Regions from separate parts of the Pseudomonas sp. LBUM1662 genome, predicted to be linked through region 3. Evidence: predicted binding sites of a transcription regulator. Region 3 holds the regulator's gene; each other region holds the start of a gene.
The links. The regulator FliA, encoded in region 3, starts transcription of late flagellar genes. The targets are predictions, from matches to a motif close to CTAAAGTTTNNNNNNNNNNNGCCGNTAA.

Region 1: the regulator FliA is predicted to act here: its motif matches at 3,724-3,751, upstream of motA (flagellar motor stator protein MotA).
Region 2: the regulator FliA is predicted to act here: its motif matches at 2,270-2,297, upstream of ACA049_RS29795 (methyl-accepting chemotaxis protein).

Annotation. Positions count from the first base shown of each region.
Region 1 is NZ_CP166793.1:608,866-616,550, forward strand. Features, by position in the region: gene ACA049_RS02645 (lectin OAA family protein) at 1-320, shown strand, start outside; gene asd (archaetidylserine decarboxylase) at 378-1,238, opposite strand; gene ACA049_RS02655 (rhodanese-like domain-containing protein) at 1,257-2,072, opposite strand; gene ACA049_RS02660 (HDOD domain-containing protein) at 2,115-3,653, opposite strand; gene motA (flagellar motor stator protein MotA) at 3,820-4,671, shown strand; gene motB (flagellar motor protein MotB) at 4,675-5,703, shown strand; gene ACA049_RS02675 (hypothetical protein) at 6,504-6,773, shown strand; gene rsgA (small ribosomal subunit biogenesis GTPase RsgA) at 6,826-7,685, opposite strand, start outside.
Region 2 is NZ_CP166793.1:6,523,725-6,531,409, forward strand. Features, by position in the region: gene ACA049_RS29790 (vWA domain-containing protein) at 1-51, shown strand, start outside; gene ACA049_RS29795 (methyl-accepting chemotaxis protein) at 189-2,165, opposite strand; gene ACA049_RS29800 (LysR substrate-binding domain-containing protein) at 2,348-3,268, opposite strand; gene ACA049_RS29805 (NorM family multidrug efflux MATE transporter) at 3,427-4,824, shown strand; gene ACA049_RS29810 (putative bifunctional diguanylate cyclase/phosphodiesterase) at 4,941-6,614, opposite strand; gene rep (DNA helicase Rep) at 6,877-7,685, shown strand, end outside.
Region 3 is NZ_CP166793.1:1,854,812-1,862,496, reverse strand. Features, by position in the region: gene ACA049_RS08300 (flagellar motor protein) at 1-376, opposite strand, end outside; gene ACA049_RS08295 (protein-glutamate methylesterase/protein-glutamine glutaminase) at 376-1,527, opposite strand; gene ACA049_RS08290 (chemotaxis protein CheA) at 1,578-3,809, opposite strand; gene ACA049_RS08285 (protein phosphatase CheZ) at 3,864-4,652, opposite strand; gene ACA049_RS08280 (chemotaxis response regulator CheY) at 4,675-5,046, opposite strand; gene fliA (RNA polymerase sigma factor FliA) at 5,214-5,954, opposite strand; gene fleN (flagellar synthesis regulator FleN) at 5,951-6,781, opposite strand; gene flhF (flagellar biosynthesis GTPase FlhF) at 6,898-7,685, opposite strand, start outside.

The DNA of each region.
Region 1 (7,685 bases), 1.2 Mb from region 3:
GGGACAACCAGAACGTGGTCGCGATCGAGATCAAATCGGGCGATGGCGGGAAGAGCTTCACCGGCACCATGACTTACGCGGGTGAAGGTCCCATTGGCTTCAAGGCTCAGCGCACGGGCCAGAACCAGTACAACGTGGAAAATCAGTGGGGCGGCAACGACGCTCCATGGCATCCGGGTGGCAAGTGGGTCATCGGCGGCCGTGATAATCAGAACGTTGTCGCGTTGAGCGTCACCTCCAATGATGGAGGGAAAAACCTCAGTGGCACCAATACCTACGCCAACGAAGGGCCGATCGGCTTTCGTGGGCAGATAGAGTAACGGCGCTACCGAAATATCCGCCCCTTCGAAGACGTTCGACGGGGCGGATTAGCCAGATCAGGCGTTTGGCAGGCCCAGCGCCTGGCCCATCTGCACAGGCGACAGGGCGCCGAGCCCTTCAGCCCATTTCACCTGATCAGGCCCGAACAGCACCACAGCGGTCGAACCCAGTTTGAAACGACCCAGTTCCGCACCTTTTTCCAGATGGATCGGCGCGCGGGCGGCTTCGTCATAACGGAAGGTTTTCAGCTCGCGTTTCGGCGGTGTGACCAGCCCGGCCCACACGGTTTCGATCGATGCAACGATCATCGCGCCCACCAGTACCACGGCCATCGGCCCGCGCTCGGTGTCGAAAATGCACGCCACACGTTCGTTACGGGCGAACAGCTCCGGCACGTTTTCGGCGGTGGTCTGGTTGACCGAGAAGATCCGCCCCGGGATGTAGACCATCTCGCGCAGGGTGCCGGCCAGTGGCATGTGCACGCGGTGGTAGTCTTTCGGCGACAGGTAAATAGTCGCGAAGTCGCCGCCCATGAACGGCGCCGCATTCGCGGCATCACCGCCCAGCAATTCCAGGACGCTGAAGCTGTGGCCCTTGGCCTGGAACACGCGGCCGTGTTCGATCGGGCCGAGCTGGCTGACCGCGCCGTCGGCCGGGCTGAGGATCGCGCCCGGGGTTTCGTCCAGTGGACGAGCGCCGTCTTTCAAGGCGCGGGTGAAGAACGCGTTGAAGTGCTCGTAAGCCGTCAGGTCTTCGACCAGCGCCTGGGACATGTCCACCTGATAACGCTTGGCGAACCAGGCGGTAAAGGCGTTCTTGAACCAGCGCACGCGGCATTCGGCAATGCAGCCGGCCAGTCGCGAGAGCAAGTGGTGAGGCAGCAGGTATTGGCTGAGGATAAACAGACGCTTATTCATTAACTGTCCTTAAAAACCTTAAATCTCTACGGGCGTGTCGGGGTGGTTGCCCCATTCGCCCCAGGAACCGGCGTAGCCTTTGACCCGCGGATAACCGAGGGATTTGGCCACCAGATAAGTGAAGCCAGAGCGATGGTGAGTCTGGCAGTGGGTAATTATTTCTTTGTCGTGGGTGATGCCAAGTTGTTCCAGGATCTGCGGCATGTCCGTGCGGATGCGCAGGTTGCGCGCCTGATCCATGCCGGCCGTCCATTCGAAATTCACCGCGCCGGGAATGTGCCCGGCCTTGGCTGCCAGCACTTTCTCGCCGGAGTATTCCAGCGGCCCGCGCGCGTCCCAGATCGCCAGGTCGGCGGCACCGAGACGGCTTTGCAGGTATTCGCGGGTGGCGGTCGGTTCGTCGTGCAGGGTCAACGCAACCGGGCCGCCAACGGAGGGCGGTATCTGGATCGACATGGGCATGCCGTCTGCCAGCCAGGCCGTCAGGCCGCCGTCGATGTAGTGGTATTTTTTATGGCCGATGACATCGAGCAGCCAGATAAAACGCCCGGCCCAGCCGCCGCCTTCGTCGTCATACACCACGTAGACCGCATCGGGGTTGTGTCCCAGCTCGCCGAACAACGTTTCGAGTGCCGCTTGCGGCGGCATCAGCCCTGGCGCAGGCGCCTGACCGAGTTGCGTACGCTTGGGATCGACAAAGCGCGCACCGGGAATATGCCCTTCGGCATAACGGGCGCTGCTGGTCAGGTCCACCAGAATCAGTTCGCGGGACTCAAGGCGAGGGAGCAAGTCGCTCGGCTCGATGACCAGCGCCAAGCCAGAGAAGTCAGACATGTGAGGTCTCCAGAGCACAAAGGGGTGGATTGTAGCGCAGCGTCACTGGCCGCGGTGGCTAAAGCTATTGAGCGCTTTCTCAATGCATTGCGCGGTTTTGCCAAAGGCTTGCACGGTGATTTCCGAAAAAGGCCCGCCGCCCTGATCCGCTACAACCACCATGATCACCCGACCATTATTGACCAGCGAACGCAGTAGCACGTGTTCACCACGAAACTGCGCGCGCAGGCTGGCGGGTAACAAGGCCGAGAACTGGGCGTTGTTGGCTGGCGTCAACCGCACCTGGGCCTGTTGCGAGAGCAATCGTTGCAGCACGGTGCTTTGGCTGACCACCAGGTTCAGCCCCGCCGCTTCCTTCGGCAGGCCGGCCGTTTGATGCGCACGCAAATTGGCGTGGGTGCGGTCAGCCATCAAAATCATTACTCGGCGCATGCCACAGGCGACCAGCGCGTCCCTGGCCGACGTGGTCAAGTGCATGGCATTGGTGAAGCGGCTCGGCTCGACCAACAGTTCGGCACATTGTTTACGCCACGCCGTCAGGTCTTCGGTGGTTGGCGCCGGTGCCGGCAATAAACCGGCGTGAATACGGTGAATGCCCGACGGCCAGATCAACGCTACGGCGGGGTGCCAGATGTCCGACATGGCGTGCTGATGCGCGCTGTTGACGGCCTGTTGATGCAATTGCTGCTGCACCTCGCTCATTGGCATTTGCAGGTAAAGGCTGGTCAGGTACTGCCAGCGCTCGCTGTGCGGACTGTCCCAGGCCTGTTGCGCCGACAGTGCCAGCCCGTTGGCCAGCAACACGGTATTGGCGGGCTGATTGAGCCAGCGACGCAGGGTCGGATCGTCATCGAGTCGGTTTTGCTGACGCAAGGGGTGTTCGCTGTCGCGGGCAATACGCAGGACCTTGACCAGTTCGCGCTGCTCGTTGAGCAGCAGTCGATAACCTTGCTGCACCCAGATCGGCAGGCGCCAGACATCCACCAGCGCCTGGCAGATGTCCAGCAGGCGAACGCCGAACAGTTCCTTTTCGACTTTGCGTGCTGACTCGCCTTTATGAATGACCCGCAGTTCCCACTCTTCGAGCAACTGTGGATGAGTCAGCGCCATCGGCCAGAGCGGCGAGAGAAACAGCAGGCTGCCCCAATGGATGTCCTGCCAGAGCCGCGCCAGGCGACCGGCAAAAAAGCCGTTGGCCTGTTGGGTCGCATGCTGGCTGATCAGCTGCAACTGACGCAGCGCCACCGGTATCTGTGATAGAGGTTCGGCAGGCAGTCGGGCGAGCAATTCTTCAGTGCGTTTCAACCCGAGACGATTGATCGCCACCTCAAGGTTTTCAGCAGGCTCGGTCATGCTGCCGTGGGTGTGGCGGTTGGCTTCGCGAATCACGCTCAAGGCCAGGGCCGGGCTGTCCTGCAACAATTCGGCGATGTCGCGCAGTGAGCTGCGGCTGTCGGCGAGGGCCTTGCAGACGCGGTCGTGACTGTCTTGCGGAACCGGCAGGCGCACGCCATCGAGAAGCTTTACCCAGCCTTCGAGCGTGGTCGGTTTCGGGGTCGGGATGTTCGTTTCGTTAGCCATGGTTGGACGTGATCATCGTCTGCATTACCTATGCCCCCAGAGGGCTAAATTAGCTTTTCGCTTGAACGGGCTATAGTCTGGCGCAGTTTTGCCGATAAGTAGAAGAAGAGATTTTTTAACTTCCGAATATGACCTTGAACCCGACTCAGTAAGTGCTCTCCTACCTATGGCTAAATTAATCGGCATCATCGTCGTATTCGCGAGCGTGCTCGGCGGATACGTGCTCTCCCACGGCAAGATTGCCGCCCTGATTCAACCTTTCGAGGTGATGATTATCGGGGGTGCGGCCCTCGGTGCATTCCTGCAGGCCAACCCTGGTCACATGTTCAAACACGTTCTCAAGAAAGCCTTGGGAATGTTCAGCTCGCGCTTCAACCACACGTTCTATCTGGAAGTGCTGGGCCTGATCTACGAGATCCTCAACAAGAGCCGCCGCGAAGGCATGATGGCGATCGAAGGTGACATCGAAGATGCTGCCGCGAGCCCGATCTTCGCCAAGTACCCGGCGGTCCTGAAAGATGACCGCATGACCGCGTACATCTGCGATTACCTGCGCATCATGTCCTCCGGCAACATGGCTCCCCACGAGCTCGAAGGCCTGTTCGACATGGAGCTGACCAGCCTCAAGGAAGACCTCGATCACCCGTCCCACGCGGTGAACGGCATCGCCGACGCCATGCCCGGTTTCGGTATCGTCGCGGCCGTATTGGGTATCGTGGTGACCATGGCCTCCCTGGGTGAAAGCGATCAGAAAATGATCGGCGTACACGTGGGTGCGGCACTGGTGGGGACCTTCTTCGGTATTCTCGCCGCCTACGGTTTCTTTGGCCCGCTGGCCCATGCCCTGGCCCACGAAGCCAAGGAAGAACTGAACGTCTACGAAGCCATCAAGGCCTCGCTGGTGGCTTCGGCTTCCGGCATGCCGCCATCGCTGGCGGTGGAATTCGGCCGCAAGGTTCTGTACCCGGCGCACCGTCCTAGCTTCGCTGAGCTGGAACAAGCGGTTCGCGGTCGCTAAGTCATGGAAAATAACCAGCCGATAATCATCAAGCGCGTAAAAAAATACGCGGGCGGGCATCACGGGGGCTCCTGGAAAATCGCCTTCGCTGACTTCGCGACGGCGATGATGGCGTTCTTCCTGGTGCTGTGGCTGTTGTCCACCGCAACGCCGGAGCAGAAGATCGCCATCGCCGGTTACTTCAAGGACCCGGTCGGCTTCACCGAAAGCGGCACGCCGTACATCATTGATCTTGGCGGTTCCCCGACCCTGGCGCCGGAGAGCACCCTCAACCCCGAGGTGAAGTCTCAGCCGCAGCCGGACCGCGTCACCGTTGACACCGAACAGGTCGAAGGCATGGCCGAGCAGGTCGAGAAGGAACGCCTGGAACTGTTGCTGCAAGAGTTGCAGAACAAGGTCGATGAAAACCCGCAGCTGCAGAAATTCAAGGACCAGATCCTGTTCGAGATCACTCAGGACGGCTTGCGCATCCAGATCATGGACGCAGAAAACCGGCCGATGTTCGATTCCGGCAGTGCGCGTCTGAAACCGTATTTCGAAGACATCCTGCTGGCCATGGCCGACACCATCAAAGCGGTGCCGAACAAGATCAGCATCAGCGGCCACACCGATGCCAAGCCGTACTCGGGCACCGGCGATTTCGGCAACTGGGAACTCTCGGCCAACCGTGCCAACGCCGCTCGCCGTGCGCTGGTCGCGGGCAGCTATCCGGATCAGCAAGTGGCGCGGGTGGTCGGTTACGCCTCGTCGGCGCTGTTCGACCGCGATAACCCGTTCAACCCGGTCAACCGCCGGATCGACATCGTGGTCCTGACCAAAAAAGCCCAGCGTGCCATCGAAGGTTCGCAAGGCGCTGAACCGGCACCTGCACCAACGCAAGGGCAGGGCGGTCCGGGCGAAGTGCCGGCCACGCCGGTCGATCCGAACGCCTTGCCGGCGGATAAACAACCGCTGCCGGCCCATGAGCTTCGCGAGCGACTGAATATCTTCGAAGACCCGGCACCGAAACCGGCGGAACCGCCGAAGCAGTGACCCACAACAATCAAGCCGACAGAGATGTCGGCTTTTTTGTGCGCCTTTCACTGGTTTGGAAGCCACTGCATTTTCAGCGTGGGCACGGTCCCGGTGGGAGCGTGCCTGCTCGCGAAGGCTTTGTGTCAGGCGGCGGGGGGGTGAGGGCGGTGCACATATCCGTTTCTGCGGTAACGGCCGCCTATCGTTTCGCTCTTACAGCGAGTCACTTTGGAAAAGCCCCAAAGTAACCAAAGGGCTCTTGCCCCTGACGTTCGGTGCCTCGCCAAGGCTCGGCATGCCCTCGCTCCGGTCCTGCTCCGTGGGCCCGCCGCCATCGGCCATCCATGGCCGGGGGCGGCTAACCCGGCATCCATGCCGGGTTGCCCACTACGCAGAACCTCCACTCGGCCTCTCGATGGGGCGTGCACCGCAACAGCATCGCGAGGCGGCCTGATAGCCGACCTGATTGTCAGGGGGTGTTTTCCTGTCGGAACCTGTTTGCTGGTGAGATTAGAAGTTGTAGGAACGGTCTGAAATTTTGTAGCGGGGTTCTCAGACTTGCATGCATCTGCCTATAGTTTCGCTGTCGCCGACAAATCGGTGATCGACTTTAGCCGGTCGTATCAGATGATGCACAAGCGCCCGTATAATCGCGGCGTTTTTGCTGCCTGGCATCTATGTCTATGGTGGCTGTGCGTGGGACACCTCAGGGTGTGCCGGGTTCATCTGTCCGGTCGGCTAACCCGCGCACAGCTACCACCCCAATTCGTTTAGCCGCGAAAAGGTGGGAGTTTCACCTATCAGATGAGATTCAAGTCATGCCCAAATATCACCCGCTCCAAGGCAATTTCAGCGTCGGCCCGACGCTGTTCATCGACACCGAAGCCAAAGTTTCCGACCTTCTGGAAACCGCTACTCACCGAATCAAAGCCGCCCGTAATCTGCTCAACAGTGTCACGTGCCTGTGCGTTAAAGACGCCGAAGGGCACGACCTGGAGCATTTCGCCAATGCTGCGCATATGTTGTTGCAGGATGGGTGTGACGCCTTGGATGCATTGGGCTGGAGGCTGGAAAAAGCAGCTCCCTGAAACCAGAAAGCCGCGAGATGATCGCGGCTTTTTTGTATCTGCGGGCTGCTACTTAATAGCTGGTTTCCGGCAGGCTAGCGATGATCGAGCGGTAGCTGTTCATCCGTTGCTGCTGCACGCGGCCTTCTTCCAGGGCCTTGAGCAATGCACAACCCGGTTCGCGGTCGTGTTTGCAGTCGCGGAAGCGGCAGGTGCCGATCAGGTCGTTGAACTCGATGAAACCGGCTTCGACGTCGGCCCGGCTGACGTGGCCCAGGCCGAATTCGCGGATACCCGGGGAGTCGATCAACTCGCCGCCACCGGGGAAGTGGAACAACCGCGCGGTGGTGGTGGTGTGAGTGCCTTGGCCGGACAGTTCGGACAGCGGGCCGACTCGGGCTTCGACTTCCGGCAGCAGGCTGTTGACCAGCGAGGACTTGCCGACGCCGGACTGGCCGACGAACACGCTGATGCGTCCGTCGAGCTGCTTCTGCAGTTGCTCCATGCCGTTGCCGTGGTGCGCCGAGACTTCCAGCACCGGGTAACCCAGCGTGCGGTAAACCGCCAGCAAGGCATTCAGGGCCGGGGCGTTCTGCTCGTCGATCAGGTCGAACTTGTTGAGCAGCAGCAGCGGACGAATCCCGGCGTGCTCGGCGGCGACCAGATAACGGTCGATCAGGTTCGCGTGCGGCTCGGGCAGCGGGGCGAAGACGATGACGATCATGTCGACGTTGGCCGCGACAGGCTTGAGCTGGCCACGGCTGTCCGGACGGCAGAGTTCGGTTTTACGCGGCAGTTGCGCCACGATCACACCGATGCCCTGGTTGCCGGCACGCCAGACCACCTGATCGCCGGTCACCAGCGCAGGCAGGTTGGCGCGCAAGTGACAACGGAACACTTCGCCGGCCAATTCGCCTTCAAGGGCTTCGACTT
Region 2 (7,685 bases), 2.1 Mb from region 3:
CAGTTGAAACTGGCGAGCAAGGAAGTGTCGAGCAATGCCAAGTGCGACTGATCGTCTGATCAGAAATTGAGGTGAGCCCATCGCGGGCAAGCCTCGCTCCTACAAGTTTTGTGTCATTCCACTCTTTTGTGAACGACACAAAACCTGTAGGAGCGAGGCTTGCCCGCGAAAGCTATTTCAGCGACGACTCAACGAAACCGGTCAACCTCTTGGCGCAAGTCCGCCGCCAGCTTCTCCAGCTCTTTGGCGGTCACGGCCAGGTTCGACACCACTTCCCGCTGCTCACTGTTCGCCAACGCAATGCTTTGCAGGTTGCTACTGAGCAACGTCGCGGTGCTGCTCTGCTCCTGAGTCGCGGTGGTGATCGCCGCAAATTGCTGGCCCGCCGAACGGCTCTGCTCATCGATCCGCGCCAGGGCCGAGGCCACATTGGCATTACGCGACAAGCCTTCCTGCATCAGCACATTGCCCTGTTCCATGGTGCTGATGGCGTTGCCGGTTTCCTGCTGGATGCTTTGAATCATCCCGGAGATTTCGTCAGTGGCCTGACGCGTGCGCGAAGCCAGGTTACGCACCTCATCGGCGACCACCGCAAAACCACGACCCTGCTCACCGGCACGGGCCGCTTCGATGGCCGCGTTGAGCGCCAGCAAGTTGGTTTGATCGGCGATCGAAGTAATCACCCCGACGATGCCGCCGATTTCCTGGGAGCGCTGACCCAGGGTATTGATCACTGTTGCCGTGCTGTTCAAGGCGCCAGCGATTTGCTCCAGCGACGAGGAAGCCTCGTCCATCGACGTACGACCGATCTGGGTTTGCTGTGCGTTTTCCTGCGCCAGGCGCTGGGTGCTGCCCATGTTGTCGGCAATGTTCAGCGAGGTCGCGCTGAATTCTTCCACGGCGCCGGCCATGCTGGTGATTTCGCCCGACTGCTGCTCCATCCCTTCATAGGCACCACCGGACAGGCCGGACAACGCCTGAGCGCGGCTGTTGACCTCGCCCGAGGCCTTGCGGATGTGCTCGACCATGGTCGACAAGGCCTGGCTCATCTGGTTGAAGGCGCGGGCCAACTGACCGATTTCATCATTGCTCGACACGCTCAGGCGCACGCTCAAATCACCGGCACCCAAGGCTTCTGCTTGACGCACCAGATCACCCAGCGGCGCAAGTTTGCTGCGCAGCAGCCAAACTGCCGAACCGACCGCAATCAACATCGCCAGCAGGCTGCCGATTGCCAACTGAATGCCGACACTCCAGGTCACGGCGCTGATTTCGGCTTTTGGCATGCTCGCCACCACCGACCACGGGCCGCCATCGAACGGCACGGCCACGCTGTAGAAGTCTTCGGACTTGTCGCTCCAGAAATCGCCCTTGCCCGGGGTTTTCGCCAGATCGACGATGGCCGGGACTGCTTGATCCAGCGCTTGTACGCCGGCGATCGGCACCAGCCATTTGCGCTGTTCATCCAGCAACGCAAGCGAGCCGGTCTGGCCGATGCGGAAGCGCTTGAGATTCTCGAACTGAGCGTTCTGCGCGTCGGTGTAATCGAATCCCACGAACAACACGGCAATCACCTTGCCGCTGCTGTCGCGTACAGGCGTGTACTGCGTCATGTAGGAGCGATCGAACAGCAAGGCGCGGCCGACATAGCTCTGCCCCGCCATCAAGCGCGAGTAGGCCGGGTTAGCGTGATCCAGCAAGGTGCCGATGGCACGGTTGCCATCCTGCTTGGTCAGGGAAGTACTGACCCGCACGAAGTCTTCGCCACTGCGCACAAACACCGTCGCAACGCCCGCGGTCATTTGCTTGAACTCGTCCACTTCCTTGAAGTTGTTGTTCAGCACTTCGCTGCCCAGGTGCAGGCCCGGGGTCTGGGTGCCGGCCACGGCCACCGGTTCGTCCGGATGCACGCTCAGGCCCGCGCTGAAGCGCTTCTCGAACAGGCCGGCCAGGCGCTGGGTGCTTTCACGCAACGTGCCGTGAAAGGTGCTCAACTGATCGGCCAGCAGCCGGGCTTCACTGGCCAGGTGCTCTTCGCGGGTGGCGAGGTTGGCGGTATCCAGCGAACGCAGGGCGAACACGGTACTGCCAGTGATGACAATCGCCAGTATCACGGCAAGCGCAAGACCAAGCTGTGAGGCGATCCGGGCACGAGGTTGAGACATGACAGCTCCTGGCCGAGTGACCGGATCATCCTGATCACGATGCGCACTCGGCAAAAATTCAAATGGGAATTGCGACGAACCTGCACGAAGGTTCCACCTGCAGATTTTCGGCGGCAAACCTGAATACTTGAGTAATTAGCGGGGATATGGCGCAAGGCCTCTATTGCAGGGGCTCTAACGATTCAGCTCAAGCGCTCGACATCCGGTAATTCCATGACCCGGACCTCGCCTTGCAGGAAATCGCTGAGACGGCGCAAACGTTCACCTCCCGGACGGGTTTTCGGCCAGACGAGGTAATAATGCTCTCCGCTGGCGACAGCCGTCGGCCACGGCAAACTCAGGCGACCCTGCGCGACATCCTCCGCGACCATCAGCAAATCGCCCATGGACACGCCGTAGCCCCGCGCAGCGGCAATCATGCCCAGCTCCAGCGTGTCGAACACCTGGCCACCCTTGAGCGACACCTGATCGTCCAGCCCCATGCGCGCCAGCCATGTTCGCCAATCCCGGCGGTCCGGCGTCGGGTGCAGCAGTTCGGTACTCGCCAGACGCGCCACGTCCCACGGCTGATCCTTCAGCAGGTTCGGCGCGCCCACTGGAATCAGCTCCTCTGGAAACAACAGCGTCGCCTCCCAATCCGGCGGGAAATGCCCGTTGCTGAGGATGACGGCGCAGTCGAAGGGTTCGTGGTTGAAGTCCACGGTGTCGATGTCCATCCAGGCACTGGTCAATTGCACTTCGTTGCCCGGTTGCAAGTGGCGGAAGCGGCTCAGGCGCGCCAACAGCCAGCGCATGGTCAACGTCGACGGGGCTTTCATGCGCAGGATGTCGTCTTCGGCGCGTAACGTATTGCAGGCGCGTTCGAGCGCGGTGAAACCTTCACGGATGCCGGGCAGAATCAGCCGCGCCGACTCGGTGAGTTGCAGGTTGCGCCCGCTGCGGTGAAACAGTCGGCAGGCAAAATGCTCTTCGAGGGTACGAATGTGTCGGCTGACCGCGCTCTGGGTGATCGACAATTCTTCAGCGGCGCGGGTAAACGAGCTATGCCGCGCCGCCGCTTCGAATGCGCGCAGGGCATACAAGGGAGGAAGACGACGAGACATTCGGAAAGCTCCTATAGCGCGGTCACGCCACGGTAGCAGAAACTCGCCAGCATGAGTTTGACTCATGCCACCCATCCTTTTTATCCCTTTGTGAAAAGCCCGCAGAGCGCCGAGAATCGGCTCTCTCCTGTTAACACTGAAATCGAGGCGTGATGACCATGCAGCATCCAGCGCGTACCGAACTCTGGGCCATCCTGCGGCTGGCGGGGCCGTTGATTGCCTCGCAGTTGGCGCACATGCTGATGGTCCTCACCGACACCTTGATGATGGCGCGCCTGAGCCCGGAAGCACTGGCCGGTGGCGGCCTGGGCGCGGCGACGTATTCGTTCGTGTCGATCTTCTGCATCGGCGTGATCGCGGCGGTCGGCACCCTGGTGGCGATCCGTCAGGGCGCGGGCGATATCGTCGGCGCCGCCAGGCTGACCCAGGCCGGGTTATGGCTGGCGTGGTTGATGGCGCTGGTGGCCGGCCTGCTGCTGTGGAACCTCAAACCGGTGCTGCTGCTGTTTGGCCAGACCGAAACCAACGTCCAGGCCGCCGGACAGTTCCTGCTGATCCTGCCGTTCGCCCTGCCCGGCTATCTGAGTTTCATGGCCCTGCGCGGCTTCACCAGCGCCATCGGCCGGGCGACCCCGGTGATGGTCATCAGCCTCGGCGGCACCGTGGCCAACTTCCTGCTCAACTATGCGTTGATCACCGGGATGTTCGGCCTGCCGAAAATGGGCTTGGTGGGCATCGGGCTGGTCACGGCGATTGTCGCCAACCTGATGGCGGTGGCGCTGGCGTTGCACATCCGTCGGCATCCGGCGTACGACGCGTATCCGCTGCGCCAGGGTCTGTCGCGGCCAAACCGTCAGTACCTGAAAGAGCTGTGGCGCCTCGGCCTGCCCATCGGCGGCACCTACGCGGTGGAAGTCGGCTTGTTTGCGTTCGCCGCGCTGTGCATGGGCACCATGGGCAGTACGCAACTGGCGGCGCACCAGATCGCCCTGCAGATTGTTTCGGTGGCGTTCATGATCCCGGCGGGCATTTCCTATGCGATCACCATGCGCATCGGCCAGCATTACGGCGCCGGGCAGTTGCTGGATGCGCGGTTGGCCGGACGGGTCGGGATTGCCTTTGGCGCGGCGGCGATGCTGGGTTTTGCGATGGTCTTCTGGTTCCTGCCGAATCAGCTGATCGGCTTGTTCCTCGACCATAACGATCCGGCGTTTCGAGAGGTCATCAACCTGGCTGTGAGCCTGCTGGCGGTGGCGGCGTGGTTCGAGCTGTTCGACGGCACGCAAACCATCGCCATGGGCTGCATTCGCGGGCTCAAGGACGCCAAGACCACGTTCCTGGTCGGGCTGGCTTGCTATTGGCTGATCGGCGCGCCGGCGGCGTGGTGGATGGCGTTCAACCTGAACTGGGGGCCGACGGGCGTCTGGTGGGGGTTGGCGCTGGGGCTGGCGTGCGCGGCGGTGAGTTTGACGCTGGCGTTTGAGTGGAAAATGAAGCGGATGATTCGGCGGGAGCCGGCGTCAGGAACAAGTTTCCAAATCGCACAGCCAGACTGAGATCCCCTTGTGGGAGCGGGCTTGCTCGCGAAGGGGCCGTGTCAGTCGACATCTACGTTAACTGACACACCGCTTTCGCGAGCAAGCCCGCTCCCACAGGTTTTGTGCAAACCGTCTTAAACCACGACTTCCAGTGAAGGCTGCTGGTTGCTGCCAAACGTCAGATACTCAACCAACTCCGTCAACGGCAACGGCTTGCTGATCAGATACCCCTGCACCTGATCGCAGCCAAACCCGCGCAACAAATCCAGTTGCTCCGCCGTCTCCACGCCTTCAGCCACCACCTCAAGATTGAGGTTGTGCGCCAGGTTGATCATCGCGTGCACCAGTTTGCGATTCTCTTCGCGCTCTTCCATGCCGCCGACAAAGCTCTTGTCGACCTTCAGCAAGGCAATCGGCAGGCTGTTGAGGTGCACGAAGGATGAGAACCCGGTGCCGAAGTCATCCAGCGAGAAGCGCACGCCCAGGCGCCCGAGGGCGTCCATGGTCTGCTTCACCAGGTCGCTGCGGCGCATCACGGCGGTTTCGGTCAGCTCGAATTCCAACCATTGCGCCTCGACACCGCGCTCGGCAATCAGCCGGCTCAGGGTCGACAGCAATTGGCTGTCCTGAAACTGCCGGAACGACAAGTTGATCGCCATGTGCAGCGCCGGCAAACCGCGTTCGCGCAGCGCCTGCATGTCCCGCAAGGCCCGGGAAATCACCCAGTAGCCGAGCGGCACGATCAAGCCGCTTTGCTCGGCCAGTGGCACGAACTCGCTGGGCGCCAGCAAGCCGCGTTCGGCATGCCGCCAGCGCACCAGGGCTTCGAGGCCGACGATCTGGCCGTCTTCAAGGTTCAGGCGTGGCTGGTAATGCAACTCCAGTTCATCACGGCGCAAAGCCCGGCGCAGCTCGCTTTCGAGATCAGCCATGCTGCGGGCATTGCGGTTGATACGTTCGTTGAAGATGTGAAAGGTGCAGCCTTGAGTGCTTTTGGCTTGCTGCATGGCGATGTGCGCGTGCCACATCAGCGGGTCGGCGCCGGCCTGGGCCCGGGCGTGCGCAATGCCAAGGCTGGAACCGATCAACAGGCTTTCACCGTCGACCCAGTAAGGCTCGGCCAGGGCTTCGGTGATGCGTTCAGCCATCCATTCGGCGCGTTGAGGCGCACGGCGGGTGTCGATCAGCAGGGCGAATTCATCGCTGCCCAGACGCGCCAGTTGATCGCCGGCCTCAAGCTGGCTTTTCAGGCGCGCGACCACTTGCAGGATCAAGCGGTCGCCAGCCTGGTGGCCGAGGGCATCGTTGGCGTGACGGAAGTTGTCGAGGTCCAGGTGACCGAGGGCCAGTCCGCGACCGTCGTTTTCCGCCAGGCGCGCGGCGAGCAAGGTCTGGAAACCCTGGCGGTTAGCGATGCCGGTCAGCGGATCTTGCTCGGCCAGGCGTTGCAGAGTGTGTTCCAGCAAGCCGCGTTCGCGCACATGGCGCAGGCAGCGGCGCAGCATGCCGGGATCGAGATGATCGCGCACCAGCCAGTCGCTCACGCCATCGGGCGGCGCCAGTGGCTCGTACTCCAGCAGCAACACCGTCGGCAAGCTGCAACGACCAGGAAGCGGCTGAAGCGCAGGAATCGTCAACAACACCGCGCTGCGGTTGTCATCGAACAGACTGCTGACCGACTCCCAGCTCGGCGCGCTGATGAGCACGGCCGAGCTCCCCATCGGAGCCAGACACTCGCGCAACAACGCTGTCCACGCCGGCTCTTCAGCCAGTAGCAGCAAACGCAAGGGTTCGACAGGCGTAGACAAGCTAGCTCCCTAGACTCTGCAAAGATGTAGGCGGCAGGCATTATGCCGCGCCATCAACCAATGACCAAATGACATCAGTTATCAGATGTGGCTTTGTGTCTGGAATACGAACATTAGCCGCACATTCACCGCGCATCCTGCTTGAAAGTATCAAAACCGGCAATTAGAGATAGCGTGTTGCGTCACAAGTCGGAGAGAGCAGCACAATTCGCTGAGCCTGTTAAAATGCCGGCCCATTTCACAAATGACTCCCTGATTTCGTATGTCCCGACTCAATCCCCGGCAGCAAGAAGCCGTGAGCTACGTCGGCGGCCCTCTTTTGGTGCTCGCCGGTGCAGGCTCCGGCAAGACCAGCGTGATCACCCGCAAAATCGCGCACCTGATCCAAAACTGCGGCATCCGCGCCCAGTACATCGTCGCCATGACCTTTACCAACAAGGCCGCGCGCGAGATGAAGGAACGGGTCGGCACCCTGCTCAAGGGCGGCGAAGGCCGTGGCCTGACGGTGTGCACCTTCCACAACCTGGGCTTGAACATCATCCGCAAGGAACATGTTCGCCTGGGTTACAAACCGGGTTTTTCGATCTTTGACGAAACCGACGTCAAAGCCCTGATGACCGACATCATGCAGAAGGAATACTCGGGCGACGATGGCGTCGACGAGATCAAGAACATGATCGGCTCGTGGAAGAACGACCTGATCCTTCCGCCCGAAGCCCTGGAAAATGCGCGCAACCCCAAGGAACAGACCGCCGCCATCGTCTACACCCACTATCAGCGCACGCTCAAGGCGTTCAACGCGGTCGACTTCGACGACCTGATCCTGCTGCCGGTGAAGCTGTTCCAGGAACACGCCGACATCCTCGAAAAGTGGCAGAACAAGGTCCGCTATTTGCTGGTGGACGAATACCAGGACACCAACGCCAGCCAGTATTTGCTGGTGAAGTTGCTGATCGGCACGCGCAACCAGTTCACCGTGGTGGGCGACGATGACCAGTCGATCTACGCCTGGCGTGGCGCCCGTCCGGAAAACCTGATGCTGCTCAAGGACGATTACCCGTCCCTGAAAGT
Region 3 (7,685 bases):
TGCGAATCGCTTCCGGCTCGGCGCCGTCCACCAACAATTGCAGGCCTTTGCGCGAGTAGCTGTCAGGTTCGGCATCGGCCACCCCTTCCAGACCGAGCAGACCTTCCTTGCGCGCGGTGAGGCTCCAGTTGACGACGCGGTCGATGCCGCCGGCCAGGTCAACGCGCGGCGGAAACAGAATCCAGCCGATGATTTGCATGGCGCGCTTGAAAGCGCTCATCGGCGATTGCAGCAACGCTGCGCCGATGGTCCCACCGAGTACGATCAGCGCCGCCGGGCCGTTAGCCAATGCGCCGAGGTGACCGCCTTCAAGGTAGTTGCCGCCAATGATGGCGACAAACGCCATGATGATCCCGATTAGGCTTAAAACATCCATCAGATACACGCCTCGACCAAGTGCTTGCCAATATCGTCCAGACCGTAGATCGCGTCGGCGAGGTCGGCTTTGACGATGGCCATCGGCATGCCGTAGATCACGCAGCTGGCTTCATCCTGAGCCCAGATCGCACTGCCGCCCTGTTTGAGCAGGCGCGCGCCTTCACGACCGTCGGCGCCCATGCCGGTCAGTACGACCGCCAGAACTTTGTCGCCGTATGACTTGGCGGCGGAACCGAAGGTGATGTCCACGCACGGTTTGTAATTCAGACGCTCGTCGCCCGGCAGGATTTTCACCGCGCCACGGCCATCGATCATCATTTGCTTGCCACCCGGTGCCAGCAGCGCCAGGCCTGGACGCAGGATGTCGCCATCCTCGGCTTCCTTGACGCTGATGCGGCAGAGCTTGTCGAGACGTTCTGCGAAAGCCTTGGTGAACGCGGCCGGCATGTGCTGGATCAACACGATCGGCGCCGGGAAGTTGGCCGGCAGCTGAGTCAAGACTCGCTGCAGGGCAACCGGACCGCCCGTGGACGTACCAATGGCCACCAGTTTGTAGGCTTTGCGTTTTGGCGCGGGCGACGACGGGCCGGACGATGCCGGGGCCGATGTCGGGGCGTAGCTACGCGCCGGAATCGGTGCCGCTGCCGGACGCGCAGGCGTGCTGCTGCCGTAACTGCTGACGCTCGAAGGCGCAGGCGTCGGGGCGGGTGCAGGAACGTGTGCCGGTGCGCTGTAGGTGGCGGCGCGACGGTTACTGCGCGAGATGCTGAGAATCTTCTCGCACAGCAGTTGCTTGACCTTCTCCGGGTTACGGGAGATGTCTTCGAAATTCTTCGGCAGGAAATCCACTGCGCCAGCATCCAGCGCATCGAGGGTGACCCGGGCGCCTTCATGGGTCAGCGAGGAGAACATCAACACCGGGGTCGGGCAGCGCTGCATGATGTGCCGCACCGCCGTGATGCCATCCATCATCGGCATCTCGTAGTCCATGGTGATCACGTCTGGCTTGAGGGCCAGCGCCTGATCGATCGCCTCTTTTCCGTTGGTCGCCGTACCGACGACCTGGATATTCGGATCCGCTGAAAGAATTTCCGAGACGCGGCGGCGGAAAAACCCCGAATCGTCCACCACCAGGACTTTGACTGCCATAAACACTCCGTTAGGACGGAGCGAGGCTCAGTCGCCCCGCTCCACCAGAATCAAATACGCCGTGCGGCGTAACGCTTGAGCATGCTCGGAACATCGAGAATCAGCGCAATGCGACCGTCACCGGTGATGGTGGCGCCCGACATGCCCGGGGTTCCCTGGAGCATTTTGCCCAATGGCTTGATGACCACTTCTTCCTGGCCCACCAGCTGGTCGACGACGAAGCCGATCCGCTGAGTGCCCACCGAAAGGATCACCACATGGCCCTCGCGCTGCTCTTCGTGAGCGGCGGAGCTGACCAGCCAGCGCTTGAGGTAGAACAATGGCAGTGCCTTGTCCCGCACGATCACCACTTCCTGGCCGTCCACCACGTTGGTGCGCGACAGGTCGAGGTGGAAGATCTCGTTGACGTTCACCAGCGGGAACGCGAACGCCTGGTTGCCGAGCATGACCATCAGCGTCGGCATGATCGCCAGGGTCAACGGGACCTTGATGACGATCTTCGAGCCCTTGCCCTTGGTCGAATAGATATTGATGGTGCCGTTGAGCTGGGCGATTTTGGTTTTCACCACGTCCATGCCCACGCCGCGTCCGGAGACATCGGAAATTTCGGTCTTGGTCGAGAAACCCGGCGCGAAGATCAGGTTGAAGCAATCGGACTCGCTGAGGCGATCGGCTGCATCCTTGTCCATCAAGCCTTTCTTCACGGCGATGCCGCGCAGAACATCAGCGTCCATGCCTTTGCCGTCATCGGAGATGGACAGCAGGATGTGGTCGCCTTCCTGTTCAGCGGACAGGATCACCTTGCCGCTGCGAGGCTTGCCCATCGCTTCGCGTTCGGCCGGTTCTTCAATACCGTGGTCGACCGAGTTGCGCACCAAGTGGACCAGCGGGTCGGCCAGGGCCTCGACGAGGTTCTTGTCGAGGTCGGTTTCTTCGCCGACCAACTCCAGGTTGATCTCTTTCTTGAGCTGGCGAGCCAGGTCGCGAACCAGACGCGGGAAGCGCCCGAAAACTTTCTTGATCGGTTGCATCCGGGTCTTCATGACCGCGGTTTGCAAGTCAGCCGTGACCACGTCGAGGTTCGACACAGCCTTGGACATGGCTTCGTCGCCGCTGTTGAGGCCCAGACGGACCAAGCGGTTACGCACCAGAACCAGTTCGCCGACCATGTTCATGATTTCGTCGAGACGCGCGGTATCAACCCGCACGGTGGTCTCGGCTTCACTGGCCGGTTTTTCCGGTGGTGGAGCAGACGGAGCGCGAGCTGGAGCCGGTGCAGCAGCCGCCGCTGGCTTCGGCGCTTCCGCCTTAGGCTCGGGCGCTTTGGCAACCGGTTTCGGCGCAGCTGCCTTGGCGGCTGGAGCAGTCACCACAGCGCCTGTGCCCACTTCAGTGAACTTGCCTTTGCCGTGCAATTCGTCGAGCAGCGATTCGAACTCGTGATCGGAGATCAGATCGCCACCGGCCGCTTTAGCGGTGGGCGCAGCCGAAGCAGGTACGGCAGCAATGGCCGATTCCAGCGCATCCACCGCAAAGTTGCCTTTGCCGTGCAACTGGTCGAGCAGTGCTTCGAATTCGTCGTCGGTGATGTCGGAGCTGTCGCCTGCTGCTTTCGGGGCAGCCGGTGCAGCGGGCGCTGCCACCGCGTCGACGGCGAACTGGCCTTTGCCGTGCAGTTGATCGAGCAACGACTCGAACTCGGCATCGGTGATTTCGTCGCTGGCCGCGGAATCGGCGGCAGCCACTGGAGCAACGGCTGGCGCTTCGGCTTGAGCCTTGACGGCGTTCAGCGAGTCCAGCAATTGTTCGAATTCGTTATCGGTGATGTCGCCCGATTCTTCGGCGGCAGGTGCTTCGACCACTTCAGCGACCGGTGCAGCTTCATCAGCCGTTTGCGGCTCGGCCAGACGGGCCAGTGCCGCGAGCAATTCAGGCGTGGCAGCCGTAATCGGACTGCGTTCGCGCACTTCGGTGAACATGCTGTTCACCGCGTCCAAAGCTTCGAGAACCACGTCCATCAGTTCCGAGTCGACGCGACGTTCACCCTTGCGCAGGATGTCGAACACGTTCTCGGCGATGTGACAGCACTCCACCAGCTCGTTGAGCTGGAGGAAGCCGGCGCCCCCTTTTACAGTGTGAAAACCGCGAAAAATTGCATTGAGCAAATCCGCATCATCCGGTCGGCTTTCCAGCTCGACCAGCTGTTCGGACAGTTGCTCTAGAATCTCGCCGGCCTCAACCAGGAAATCCTGAAGGATCTCTTCATCGGCGCCGAAGCTCATTAAGGGGGTGCTCCTACAGGTCTAAAAACCTAAAAAACCTAAAATGCTAAAACTCTAAAATCCTAGGCTGGATAACAAATCGTCCACATCGTCCTGACCGGACACAACGTCTTCTCTTTTATCGGCATGAATCTGCGGACCTTCACCCTGAGAGAGATGTTTTTGCGGATCTTTTTCAGCAAGCATCGCATCACGGTCATGTTCGATACCCGCAAAGCGGTCTACCTGACTGGCCATGAGCACGAGCTTGAGCAGGTTGCTTTCAACTTCGGTGACCAATTGGGTCACGCGCTTGATCACCTGACCGGTGAGGTCCTGGTAATCCTGGGCCAGCAGAATGTCGTTGAGGTTGCTCGACACCGTGCGATTGTCTTCGCTGCTGCGTGTCAGGAAACCGTCGACCCGCCGGGCCAGTTCGCGGAACTCTTCAGCCCCGACTTCACGACGCATGAACCGCCCCCAATCCGTGCTCAACGCCTGGGCTTCTTCGCTCAGGCTGTTGACCAGCGGCGTGGCGTTTTCCACCAGGTCCATGGTGCGGTTGGCGGCGGCTTCGGTCAGCTTGACCACATACCCCAGGCGCTCGGTGGCGTCCGTGATCTGCGACACTTCCTCGGCTTGCGGCATGTTCGGGTCAATCTGGAAATTGACGATCGCGCTATGCAGCTCGCGAGTGAGCTTGCCCACTTCCTGATACAGGCCGCGGTCACGGGTCTGATTGAGCTCATGGATCAGTTGCACCGCGTCGCCGAACCTGCCTTTTTCAAGGCTTTCGACCAGTTCGACCGCGTGTTTTTTCAGGGTCGATTCAAAATCGCCCAGTGAAGATTCTTTATGCTCCATAGCTCCCCCGTGGCGCAGTGGATCAACCGATGCGTTCGAAAATCTTCTCGATTTTTTCTTTCAACGCCTGGGCCGTGAAGGGTTTGACCACATAGCCGTTAACACCGGCCTGGGCCGCTTCGATAATCTGCTCGCGCTTGGCTTCTGCAGTCACCATCAGCACTGGCAGGTGCTTGAGCTTTTCATCGGCGCGTACGTGGCGCAGCAGATCGATACCGGTCATGCCAGGCATGTTCCAGTCCGTTACCAGAAAGTCGATGCTCCCGCTGTTGAGAACCGGAATGGCGGTAGTGCCATCGTCAGCCTCGACCGTGTTGGTGAACCCAAGGTCACGCAACAGGTTTTTTATGATCCGCCGCATCGTTGAGAAGTCATCAACGATGAGGATTTTCATGTTCTTGTCCAATTCGACCTCCAAGCAGTCTTAAACGCGCCCAGCACCTGGACGCGCCATTTCAATCAATCCGGCAATGCATTCGATGACTGTCTGGAGCACAACAGATCGCGACCGGTGCAGTTCAACACCCCACCGGTCTCGTTCGCAGTGTCCCCACACTGCCTTCAGCGCGCTCGCCACTCCCCCAAACGCCCCCGCAAACGGGCCGCGCACTGGCTATGTAACTGGCTGACCCGCGATTCGCTGACCCCCAGGACCTCACCGATTTCCTTGAGGTTCAGCTCTTCGTCGTAGTACAGCGCCAACACCAGTCGCTCACGCTCCGGCAAATTGGCAATCGCGTCCGCCAGCGCAGCCTGGAAGCGTTCATCTTCCAGATCGCGTGACGGCTCAAGATGTGCACTCGCGCCATCCTCATGCAGCCCTTCGTGTTCGCCGTCCTGCAACAGATCGTCGAAACTGAATAACCGGCTGCCCAGGGTGTCGTTCAAAATCCCGTAATAATCGTCGAGACTCAATTGGAGTTCGGCCGCAACCTCATGATCTTTAGCGTCACGACCGGTTTTAGCTTCAATCGAGCGAATTGCGTCGCTGACCATGCGGGTATTGCGGTGGACCGAACGTGGAGCCCAGTCCCCCTTGCGCACTTCATCGAGCATCGCGCCGCGGATTCGAATGCCCGCGTACGTCTCGAAACTCGCGCCTTTGCTGGCGTCATATTTGGTCGATACTTCAAGCAGGCCGATCATCCCGGCCTGGATCAGGTCTTCAACCTGAACACTGGCCGGCAGACGGGCCAGCAAGTGGTAAGCAATGCGTTTGACCAGTGGCGCGTAACGCTCGATCAGCTCGTACTGCGCGTCACGTGCCGACTTCTTGTAGAGGTTGTAGCCACTGGCTGTCATAGGACGGGTCCTGCAGTCTGTTGCACGAGGCGCTCGACGAAAAACTCCAGGTGCCCACGCGGGTTGGCAGGCAACGGCCAGGTGTCGACCTTCTGCGCGATCGCCTTGAACGCCAGGGCACACTTGGAACGCGGGAAGGCTTCGTAGACGGCACGCTGCTTCTGCACGGCCTTGCGCACGCTTTCGTCGTAAGGCACCGCGCCGACGTATTGCAGGGCGACGTCGAGGAAGCGATCCGTGACCTTGGTCAACTTGGCGAATAGGTTGCGACCTTCCTGCGGGCTCTGGGCCATGTTGGCCAGGACGCGGAAGCGGTTCATGCCGTAATCGCGGTTCAGCAGTTTGATCAGCGCGTAGGCATCGGTAATCGAGGTCGGCTCGTCGCAGACCACCAGCAAGACTTCTTGCGCGGCGCGAACAAAACTGACTACCGAGTCACCAATACCCGCAGCGGTGTCGATCACCAGGACGTCGAGGTTGTCGCCGATATCGCTGAAAGCCTGGATCAGGCCGGCGTGCTGGGCCGGGCTCAGATGAACCATGCTCTGCGTGCCGGACGCGGCCGGAACGATGCGAATACCGCCGGGGCCTTGCAACAGAACGTCGCGCAGCTCACAGCGGCCTTCGATCACGTCGGCCAGGGTACGTTTGGGTGTCAGCCCCAGCAGGACGTCGACGTTCGCCAGCCCCAGATCGGCGTCCAGCAGCATGACGCGCCGGCCGAGCTCAGCTAGAGCCAGGGACAAGTTCACTGACACGTTAGTCTTCCCGACGCCACCTTTGCCGCCGGTCACCGCGATCACCTGTACGGGATGCATGCTGCCCATGTTATTTCTTTACCTTGTCTTGCATAGACGGAGGCCACATTACTGGCTGCGCGTTCATAAACTGAACAATGCATGGCAGACCATCGATGTAGGTACAAAAACTGTTCATTAGTACCTCAGCCAACCTGCTTGGTCGGGCTGTGGTAAATATCAGCGAACATGTCAGCCATGGCTTCTTCGCTGGGTTCTTCTTGCATTTGCACGCTTACGGCGCGACTGACCAACTGATGACGACGCGGAAGATGCAAATCATCCGGAATACGCGGGCCATCGGTCAGGTAGGCCACCGGCAATTCATGACTGATCGCCAGGCTCAACACCTCGCCCAGACTTGCCGTTTCATCCAGTTTAGTCAGGATGCAGCCAGCGAGCCCGCAGCGCTTGTAACTGTGATAAGCGGCAGTTAGAACCTGTTTCTGGCTGGTGGTTGCCAAAACCAGATAATTTTTTGACTTGATGCCACGTCCGGCCAGGCTTTCGAGCTGCATGCGCAGTGCCGGATCGCTGGCCTGAAGGCCCGCGGTATCGATCAGCACCACGCGTTTGCGCAGTAATGGTTCCAGCGCCTGCACCAGCGATTGCCCCGGATCGACGTGGGTTACCGACACGTTGAGAATCCGGCCCAGGGTCTTCAATTGTTCCTGAGCACCGATACGGTAGCTGTCCATGCTCACCAGCGCGATGTTTTGCGCGCCGTATTTGAGAACATAGCGGGCCGCGAGCTTGGCCAGGGTGGTGGTCTTGCCCATGCCGGCAGGGCCGACCATGGCAATCACGCCGCCCTCTTCCAGCGGCTCGACTTCCGGCGTGGCAATCATCCGCGCCAGGTGCGCCAGCAACATGCGCCAGGCCTGACGGGGTTCGTCAATGTCGGTAATCATCGCCAGCAAGTCGCGGGACAACG